Regions from separate parts of the Kribbella sp. NPDC050470 genome, predicted to be linked through region 1. Evidence: predicted binding sites of a transcription regulator. Region 1 holds the regulator's gene; each other region holds the start of a gene.
The links. Region 1 encodes HrcA, which represses chaperone genes, less so after heat shock. Its sites were predicted from a motif close to TTGGCACTCGNNNNNNNCGAGTGCCAA; they were not measured.
Positions count from the first base shown of each region.

Region 1 (3,273 bases):
ATCGAGGGCGCCGTGATGCCGGCCGTCTGGACCAGGACCTGGGGTGCGGGCAAGATCTTCGTCTGCACCGTCGGCCACAAGTTGGACGACCTCGAGGTACCCGAGGTCCGGACGATCATCGAGCGGGGGCTGCTGTGGGCGAGCAAGTGACACGAGTCGGCATCGTCGGCACCGGAGTCATCTCCGGCACGTACCTGGACCACCTGGGCAAGCTGCCCGGCGTCGAGGTGGTGGCAGTGGCCGACCTCGACGTCAGCCGCGCCCAGGCGATCGCCGACAAGAACCAGGGCATCCGCGCCCTCTCGTCCGGCGACCTGTACGCCGCGGACGACATCGACATCGTGCTCAACCTCACCATCCCGGCCGCGCACGCGGCGGTGCACCAGGCCGCGATGGAAGCCGGCAAGCACGTGTACGGCGAGAAGCCGCTGGCCGTGGACCGCGCCGAGGCCGAGCCGCTGCTGAAGTACGCCGCCGCCAACAACCTGCGCGTCGGCTGCGCCCCCGACACCGTGCTCGGCACCGGCACCCAGACCGCCCGTGCCGCGATCGACCGGGGCGACATCGGCGTACCGACTGCTGCGACTGCGTCCTTCGTCACGCCCGGCCACGAGCTGTGGCACCCGGCGCCGGAGTTCTACTACCAGCCCGGCGGCGGTCCGGTGCTCGACATGGGCCCGTACTACGTGACCAGCCTGGTCACCCTGCTCGGTCCGGTACGGCGAGTGGTCGCACGCGCCGGCCAGTCGCAGCAGGAGCGGAAGATCCACACCGGTCCGCGAGCCGGCACGACCTTCCCAGTCCAGGTGCCGACGCACGTGACCGGCGTACTGGAGCACGAGTCGGGCGCACTGACCACGCTGCTGATGTCGTTCGACGTGTGGGCCGCGCGGTCGCCGCGGATCGAGGTGCACGGGACCGAGGGCAGCCTGTCGGTGCCGGACCCGAACGGCTTCGACGGCACGGTCGAGATCGCCACCGTCACGAACCGTGACTGGAGCGAGCTCCCCGTCGCCGGTGGGTACGCCGGCGCCGGCCGTGGGGTCGGGGTCGCGGACATGGCCCGGGCGATCCGCACCGGCGAGCCGCACCGCGCCGACGGCGCACTGGCCTACCACGTGCTCGACGTCCTCGAGTCGGTGCTCGAGGCGGCCGCCCAGGACCAGCCTGTGGATGTCGCGAGTACGGTCGAGCGTCCGACCGCCGTACCGTTGGGGGCATCTCCCGAAGTCGCCTGAGACCCGCCCCACGCCGCTGGCCGGCACTGGCGGCCACTACGGCTCGGTAGACTGGCACTCGAATGTTCTGAGTGCCAGGGGTCGACGCTGAGAGAGGGTGGTGCGCGTGCTGGACGAACGCAAGCTGGATGTCCTCCGCGCCATCGTCGAGGACTACGTGGCGACCCACGAGCCGGTCGGCTCGAAGACGTTGGTGGACCGGCACAACCTCGGAGTGTCGCCGGCCACCGTGCGTAACGACATGGCTGCGCTGGAGGAGGAGGGGTACATCACCCAGCCGCACACCAGCGCCGGCCGGATCCCGACCGACGCGGGGTACCGGCTGTTCGTGGACAAGCTGAGCACGGTCAAGACGCTGTCCGTGGCGGAGAAGAAGGCGATCACCTCCTTCCTGGCCGGTGCGATCGACCTGGACGACGTCGTCCGCCGGACCGTCCGGCTGCTCGCCCAGATCACCCGCCAGGTCGCGATCGTGCAGTACCCGTCACTCAACCGGTCGAGCGTCCGGCACATCGAGGTCGTCACGATGACCCCGCGCCGGCTGCTGCTGGTGCTGATCACCAGCACCGGCCGGGTCGAGCAACGGATCGTCGAGCACCCGAACGACGTCGACGAGCAGCTGATCGCGGATCTGCGGTCCCGGCTCAACACGGTCCTCGCCGGTCAGCGGCTGACGGAGGCGACCACGTCGCTGGCCGCCGTACCCGAGTTGTTCGCCCCGTCCGACCGGCCGCTGGTCGCGTCGATCGTCACCACGCTGCTGGAGGCGTTCACCGACGAGGTCGTCGAGCAGCGGATCGCGGTCGGCGGCGCCGCCAACCTGACCCGGTACGGCGACGACTTCGAGCGCAACGTGAAGCCGGTGCTGGAGGCGCTGGAGGAGCACGTCATCCTGCTCAAGCTGCTCGGTGAGGCGACCAACCCGCAGACCCTGACGGTCCGCATCGGGCACGAGAACCCGTTCGAGGAACTGGCCACCACCTCGGTGGTCGCGACCGCGTACGGGTCCAAGTCGGAGGCGCTGGCCACGCTCGGCATCGTCGGCCCGACCCATATGGACTATCCGAGCACGATGGGCGCAGTCCGGGCCGTCGCGCGCTACGTCAGCCAGATCCTGGCCGACTCCTAACGAACCACAACCCCTGGCTTGGAGTATGAGCACCGATTACTACGCCGTCCTGGGTGTCAGCCGCGACGCGACACCGGACGAGATCAAGAAGGCGTACCGCAAGCTGGCCCGCCAGTACCACCCGGACGTGAACGACTCCGAGGACGCGCACCACAAGTTCCAGGAGATCGGCCGCGCGTTCCAGGTGCTGAGCGACCCGCAGAAGCGGCAGATGCACGATCTCGGCGGTGACCCGTTCGCGGCCGCCGGCGCGGGCGCCGGGCCGGGCGGGTTCGGCCAGGCCTTCACGTTCACCGACATCATGGACGCCTTCTTCGGCCAGACCGGCGGGGCGACCCGCGGACCGCGGCCGCGGACCCGGCGCGGCCAGGACGCGCTGATCCCGCTGCGGATCGACCTGGGCGAGGCCGCGTTCGGCACCACCCGGGAGCTCAAGGTCGACACCGCGGTGCTGTGTCCGACCTGCTCGGGCTCCGGCGCGGCAGCCGGCTCCGAGCCGGTCACCTGCGACATCTGCCACGGCCGCGGCGAGGTCACTCACACCCAGCGGTCGTTCCTCGGCGAGGTCCGGACCATGCGGCCGTGCCCGAACTGCCGCGGCTTCGGCACGATCATCCCGAACCCGTGCGTCGAGTGCTCCGGCGACGGCCGGGTCCGGTCCCGCCGTACCGTCACCGTGAAGATCCCCGGTGGCGTCGACACCGGCACCCGGGTGCAGCTGTCCGGCCAGGGCGAGGTCGGCCCCGGCGGCGGCCCGGCCGGCGACCTGTACGTCGAGATCGAGGTCGAGCCGCACGACATCTTCACCCGCAACGGCGACGACCTGCACTGCACGGTCACGCTGCCGATGACGGCTGCCGCGCTCGGCACCACGATCGACCTGCCGACGCTGGAGGGCGAGACCAC
Region 1 covers NZ_JBITHV010000013.1:137,020-140,292, forward strand. The annotation lists gene ACIBGM_RS36270 (ThuA domain-containing protein) at 1-150, shown strand, start outside; gene ACIBGM_RS36275 (Gfo/Idh/MocA family protein) at 135-1,238, shown strand; gene hrcA (heat-inducible transcriptional repressor HrcA) at 1,345-2,367, shown strand; gene dnaJ (molecular chaperone DnaJ) at 2,393-3,273, shown strand, end outside.

Region 2 (3,273 bases), on a different contig from region 1:
CCGCCGCCGCGGAGTCGGCCGGCTGGGTGAAGTCCCAGTTCCGCAGCGTGTCCTGGCCCTGGCGCTCGAACTCGTCGTCGATGCCGATCTGGAGCAGGTACGGCACCAGCATCTCGGCGGCCCGGTTCTTGGTGTCGAGCTGGATCGACGCCATCGCGTTCGCGTCCAGCTTCCCGGCGGTCTTGATCCGGTCCACGATCTGCTGCGACCGGTACCCGTAGTCCCAGTCGTTGGTCAGGTAGTAGGTGTACGTCCGCGGCACTACCGCCTGGTTCGCGGTCACGATGATCCCGTCCGCGGGATCGAACTCCGTGGGTAACGCCTCGAACGGGATGTACCCGGTCCAGTGGTACTTCGGGTCCCAGCCCGGCACCGGCCAGTCGCCGCGCCCAGTCTTGCGGATCGGGATCAGGCCGGGCGCCTGGTAGCCGATGTGTCCTTCGGTGTCGGCGTACACGAGGTTCTGCGACGGCACCTGGAACAGCTGCGCCGCGGATCGGAACTGGGTCCAGTTCTGCGCCCGGTTCATCGCGAACAGCGCGTCCGCGGTGCGACCTGGGTTCAGCGCGGTCCACTGGATCGCGACGCCGTACGGCGTGGCGTACTTGCCCTGTTTCGCGGCCAGGTCACCGGTCTCGCGCTGGTCGTCGCCGACGTCGGAGATGAGTGGACCGTGCCGGGTCTCGCGGACCGTGATCTTGACCGGTTCGTCCTGGCCGGCGACCTTGAACGTCTCCTCGCGGGTCGCCATCGCCCGCCACTTGTTGTTGTAGAGGACGTTGTCGCCGTCGATGCGCTCGAGGTAGAGGTCGGTGACGTCCGGGTCCAGGTTGGTGAATCCCCAGGAGATCGCGTTGTTGTGGCCGATCACCACCCCGGGCAACCCGGAGAAGCTGAAGCCGGAGACGTCGTACGGGCAGGCCTTGCCGACGTTGTTGCAGTGCAGGCCGACCTGGGTCCAGATGCCCGGCATGGTCGCGCCGAGGTGCGGGTCGTTGGCCAGCAGCGGCTTGCCGGTGGTGGTGTGGTCGCCGGAGACGACCCACGAGTTCGAGCCGATACCGTCACCGCGGCCGAGCAACTGCGGGAGGCCCTTGACGACCTTGTCGACCGAGTCCAGCGACTTCAGCAGGTCCTTGGTCAGCATCCCGCGCCGGGCCTCGGAGGCGATCGGCGCGGTGCTGAACTTGCCGTCCCGGACCGAGCCGGAGGCCATGATCGGCTCGTTCCGGTCGTACGGGTACGGCGGGTAGAGGCTCTCGATGTTGCGCGAGGGGAACGAGGCGAGCAGCTTCGTCCGGGTGATCTCCTCGTCCATGTTGCCGCCGAGGTCCCACGCCATCGCCTTCAGCCAGCCGAGCGAGTCGGCCGCGGTCCACGGCTCCGGGCGGTAGTTCTTCGGTCCGTTGGGCTGAACCGACAGGACGGCGTACTCGAGGCTGAGGCCGGAGCCGCTGTGGGTGTCCAGGTACGCGTTCACGCCGCGGGCGTAGTCGTCCAGGTACTGCCGGGTGGACGGGGTCAGCAGGCCGAGCTCCTTCTCCGCGACCCGGCGCCAGCCGAGCGTGCGGACGAACTTGTCGGTCTCCAGCGCGTCCTTCCCGAACAGCTCCGACAGCCGGCCGGAGGTGACGTGCCGGCGGAAGTCCATCTCGAAGAACCGGTCCTGCGCAGCCACGTAACCCTGCGCGGCGAACAGGTCACTCGGGGTGTCGGCGTAGATCTGTGGAATGCCGTTGGCGTCCCGGACCACCTCCACGTCGCCCTCGAGGCCGGTCAGCTCGATCGATCCGTCGTACGTGGGGAACGAGTGGCGGACGACGAAAACGACGGTACCGGCGATCACCAACAGGACGGTGGCGAGGGCGATTCCGCTCATGATGACGACTCGTAGCAGGCGACGCACGGACCAACCGTAGAGAATCCGGCCCCGCGCCCCAAATGGGGTGCCGCACAACTTTGCGTTGCTCTGCGTCCGGTGGACATCCACGCAGAGTTGAGGTAACACGCGCCCGACTTGGAATACTTCGGGGTCCTGGCGCATTATTAGCAGTCGAGTAGTAGGAGTGCCAACGGCCTGAAGGGAACGAACCGTGCCGACGTACCAGTACCAGTGCACCGACTGTGGTGAGGCGCTCGAGGTGCGGCAGAGCTTCACGGACGACGCGCTGACCGTCTGCCCCGCCTGCCAGGGCACCCTGCGCAAGGTCTTCAACGCCGTCGGCGTCGTCTTCAAGGGCTCCGGCTTCTACCGCACCGACAGCCGCAACTCCGGCAAGGGCACCGTCGCAGCCAAGTCCGACACCCCCTCGACGACCACCTCCTCCACCTCGGACTCCTCAAAGCCGTCCCCCAGCACCACCTCCTCCTCGACCACCAACACCAGCGCCGCCTGAGCTCAGCCGCCTGTGGATAACTGACAGGTGGGGTGCGGGGAAACTCGTACTTTCTCTGGCATGAGAAAGCCCTTCGCACTTCGTGAACTGTTGCGTGCTGTCAGGTGGCACCGCCGGCTCCTGGCCGGTGTGGCCGCCGCGGCAGCTGTGTACTTCGGCCTCGTCGCCCTCTCCCCACCACCCCCGCCGACCATCGCCGTGCTGGCGGCAGCGCGCGACCTGGTCGGCGGAGCTGTGCCCACCGGCGCCGACCTCCGCACGCTCGACCTCCCACCCGAGGCCGTGCCCGACGGCGTCCTCAAACCCGGCGCCGACCTGACCGCCCGCGTGCTCACCAGCCCGGTCAGATCCGGCGAACCACTCACCGACGCCCGCTTCCTGGCCCCGGCCGCCGTCCCCAAGGGCGAGCTCGCCTACCCGTTCCGCATCGACGACGCCGACATCAGCGCCCTGCTCCGCGTCGGCGACCACATCAATCTGTACGCCGCCACCAGCACCCCAACCGACTCCGCAAACCTCCTAGCCCGAGCCGTCCGCGTGGTCGCCCTCCCAACCCCGCGTACGACGACCACCGGCGCGCTGATCGTGGTCGCGACCACCCCCGAAACCGCGACCCGCCTGGCCCAAGCCACCACCAACTCCAAACTCACCGTCGCCCTCACCCCGGACACCAGCTGACGGTCACTTACCGGACACAACTGGACACGATCCGTGGTGTTGCGGTGCGCTCGCTCGCATGGGCAGGGCAGTGGCCCTACGTTGACCGGGAACATCACCCGCTCAGTGGAGGAATACCCACATGCTCAAGGGCTTCAAGGAATTCATCATGCGCGGCAACGTCGTCGACCTCGCGGTCGCGGTCGTCATCGGCGCCGCG
Region 2 covers NZ_JBITHV010000007.1:346,581-349,853, forward strand. The annotation lists gene ACIBGM_RS22735 (penicillin acylase family protein) at 1-1,906, opposite strand, end outside; gene ACIBGM_RS22740 (FmdB family zinc ribbon protein) at 2,094-2,396, shown strand; gene ACIBGM_RS22745 (hypothetical protein) at 2,457-3,074, shown strand; gene mscL (large conductance mechanosensitive channel protein MscL) at 3,196-3,273, shown strand, end outside.
Region 2: ACIBGM_RS22740 (FmdB family zinc ribbon protein) is a predicted target of HrcA. The motif match lies at 2,047-2,073, and genes of this name have one in related genera.

Region 3 (3,273 bases), on a different contig from region 1:
GATGCGCTGCGCCCTGTGCGCGCCGACAGTACTGCGGGTCGCCTGCTCCAGGCCGTCTGGCGTGAAGTACATCCTGGCCGCGTCGCTGTCGAACTTGGAGACCGCCCGGTGGCGTAGCGCGGCCTGCGTGACTGCGGCACTCACGAGCGTGGCGTCGTACTGCCGGCGGAGCTTCTCGACGAGCTGGAGCTCGCGGCCCGGCTGGAAGTTCGTGCACGCCTCGGCCAGCAGTTCGGCGCCGGCGCCGTCCAGCAAGGCAGTGACTGTCACCCCGTCACTTTAGAGGGGGCTCGAGCAGCCCTTGCTCCAGCTTCGGGTGGACATCGAGTAGAGGCGCCAGTTCATGGCTGAGCGGGTCTTCGGGCCGTAGATGCCGTCCGCGACGAGCTTGTGCTTGCGCTGGACCATCCGGACCACTGCGCGGGTGTTGCTGCCGTAGATGCCGTCGACGGCGAGCTTGGTGCCGTAGCAGAAGTTCAGGTTGCGCTGGAGCACGCGGATCGCGGTGTCCGGGTCGCCGAACACTGTGGAGCCGCGGTGCGGGTCGTCGCCGTACATCAGGTTGCAGTAGGTGCTGGAGGCGCCGTACACGGACGGCATCGGGATGCCCCAGGTCCGATTGACCGGCACGAGCATGGCCGACCGGCACTGCGGCAGTGCAGCAGCCGCAGCAGCGGCTCTGGTGCTGGCAGTGTCCGCGGCCGGGGCCTGCTCGGGCGGTGCGACGGCTGGTGCGTCCGCACCGGGCGCTGCAGTGGGCTGGTCCTTCGATGCGCCCGCGGCGACGGCGCCGACCGCGAGCGCGCCGGCCGCGGCCAGGACCGCGACAGTGCGGCCGGACAGTTTGGGCAGAGAGGGAAAGCTGAGGGCCATGGTCTCTCCTCGGGCACCCGGTCCCGGAGCGGCCGGGACGCCGTACAGACAGAACGGTCCCACGCCGACCCCGGGTTGGCCCAGCACTCGACCACATTCCGCAGCGGCTCGATCACAGTACGCCGGTCAGAGCTGATGCGGGTCGTGGTTTCGCCGTCGGCGTGATCCTGGCACTCGAGTTGACCGAGTGCTAAAGGCGGCCTAGATTCGGTATTGGCACTCTCCGGTGGAGGGTGCCAGCGGTCCGGCCCTTGACCCCCGCGACGGCAGGGGAGCGCGACCATCGCAGAACCACAGACAAGCGAATCGACCGTGGAGGTCAGCAAGTGTCGGTCACGATCAAGCCGCTCGAGGACCGCGTCCTCGTCGCGCCGCTCGAAGCCGAGCAGACCACGAAGTCCGGCCTGGTGATCCCGGACACCGCCAAGGAGAAGCCGCAGGAGGGCGAGATCCTCGCCGTCGGTCCGGGCCGGATCGACGACAACGGCAACCGCGTCCCGCTGGACGTCGCCGTCGGCGACAAGGTCATCTACTCCAAGTACGGCGGCACCGAGGTCAAGTACGACGGCCAGGACTACCTGATCCTGGGCGCCCGCGACATCCTCGCAGTCGTCAGCAAGTGACGACTGCTCGCTGTTCCTGACTGACACCGCCCTGGTGCCGTACCGGCGCCGGGGCGGAGTCGGTCTGGGCCCCCGGCCGGGGTGATGGGCGGGGGAGTTGGGCGCAGCGCTCGTACTGCTGTCACGAAGAGCGAATTTCAGAGAGGGACTGGATTTTTCATGCCGAAGATCCTCGAGTTCGACGAGAACGCGCGGCGCGCCCTGGAGCGCGGCGTCGACAAGCTCGCGAACACGGTGAAGGTGACGCTGGGGCCGAAGGGCCGCTACGTCGTCCTGGACAAGAAGTGGGGCGCCCCGACCATCACCAACGACGGTGTCACCGTCGCCCGTGAGGTCGAGCTGGACGACCCGTTCGAGAACCTTGGTGCGCAGCTGACCAAGGAGGTCGCCACCAAGACCAACGACATCGCCGGTGACGGCACCACCACCGCGACGGTGCTGGCGCAGGCGCTGGTGCACGAGGGCCTGCGGGCGGTCGCCGCCGGCGCCAACCCGATGGGCCTCAAGCGCGGTATCGAGGCGGCCGTCGAGGCTGTCTCGGCCAAGCTGGTCGACACCGCCCGCGCGGTGGACGACAAGGGCGACATGGCGCACGTCGCCACCATCTCCGCCCGGGACGCCGAGATCGGCGCCCTGATTGCGGACGCCTTCGACAAGGTCGGCAAGGACGGTGTGATCACCGTCGAGGAGTCGAACACCTTCGGCACCGAGCTCGAGTTCACCGAGGGCATGCAGTTCGACAAGGGCTACATCTCGCCGTACTTCATCACCGACGCCGAAGCCGGCGAGGCGGTGCTGGAGGACCCGTACATCCTGATCCACCAGGGCAAGATCTCCGCGATCGCGGACCTGCTGCCGCTGCTGGAGAAGGTCGTGCAGTCCGGCAAGTCGCTGCTGATCATCGCCGAGGACGTCGAGGCCGAGGCGCTGTCCACCCTGGTGGTCAACAAGATCCGCGGCAACTTCACCTCGGTGTCGGTCAAGGCGCCGGGCTTCGGTGACCGCCGCAAGGCGATGCTGGAGGACCTGGCCGCGCTGACCGGCGCGCAGGTGGTCGCTCCCGAGGTCGGCCTCAAGCTGGACCAGGTCGGTCTGGAGGTGCTCGGCACTGCTCGCCGGATCGTCGTCACCAAGGACAACACCACCGTCGTCGAGGGCGCCGGCGAGGCCGACGCGATCGAGGCCCGGGTCAACCAGATCAAGGCCGAGATCGAGCGCACCGACTCCGACTGGGACCGCGAGAAGCTGCAGGAGCGGCTGGCCAAGCTGGCCGGTGGCGTCTGCGTGATCAAGGTCGGCGCGGCCACCGAGGTCGAGCTCAAGGAGAAGAAGCACCGGATCGAGGACGCGGTGTCCGCGACCCGGGCCGCGATCGAGGAGGGCATCGTCGCCGGTGGCGGCTCCGCGCTCGTGCACGCGGCGACCGTGCTGGACAACGGCCTGGACCTCGAAGGTGACGAGGCCACCGGTGTCCGGATCGTCCGCAAGTCGATCGTCGAGCCGCTGCGCTGGATCGCCGAGAACGGCGGTTACGAGGGCTACGTGGTGACGTCGAAGGTGGCCGAGCTCGAGTCCGGCAGCGGCTTCAACGCCGCCACCGGCGAGTACGGCGACCTGCTGGCCCAGGGCGTGCTGGACCCGGTCAAGGTGACCCGGTCCGCGCTCGCCAACGCCGGCTCGATCGCCGCGCTGCTGCTGACCACCGAGACGCTGGTGGTCGACAAGCCCGAGGAAGAGGAGCCCGCCGCCGCCGGTCACGGCCACGGCCACGGTCACT
Region 3 covers NZ_JBITHV010000009.1:372,821-376,093, forward strand. The annotation lists gene ACIBGM_RS28610 (methyltransferase domain-containing protein) at 1-270, opposite strand, end outside; gene ACIBGM_RS28615 (peptidoglycan-binding protein) at 280-873, opposite strand; gene groES (co-chaperone GroES) at 1,200-1,496, shown strand; gene groL (chaperonin GroEL) at 1,656-3,273, shown strand, end outside.
Region 3: groES (co-chaperone GroES) is a predicted target of HrcA. The motif match lies at 1,041-1,067, and genes of this name have one in related genera.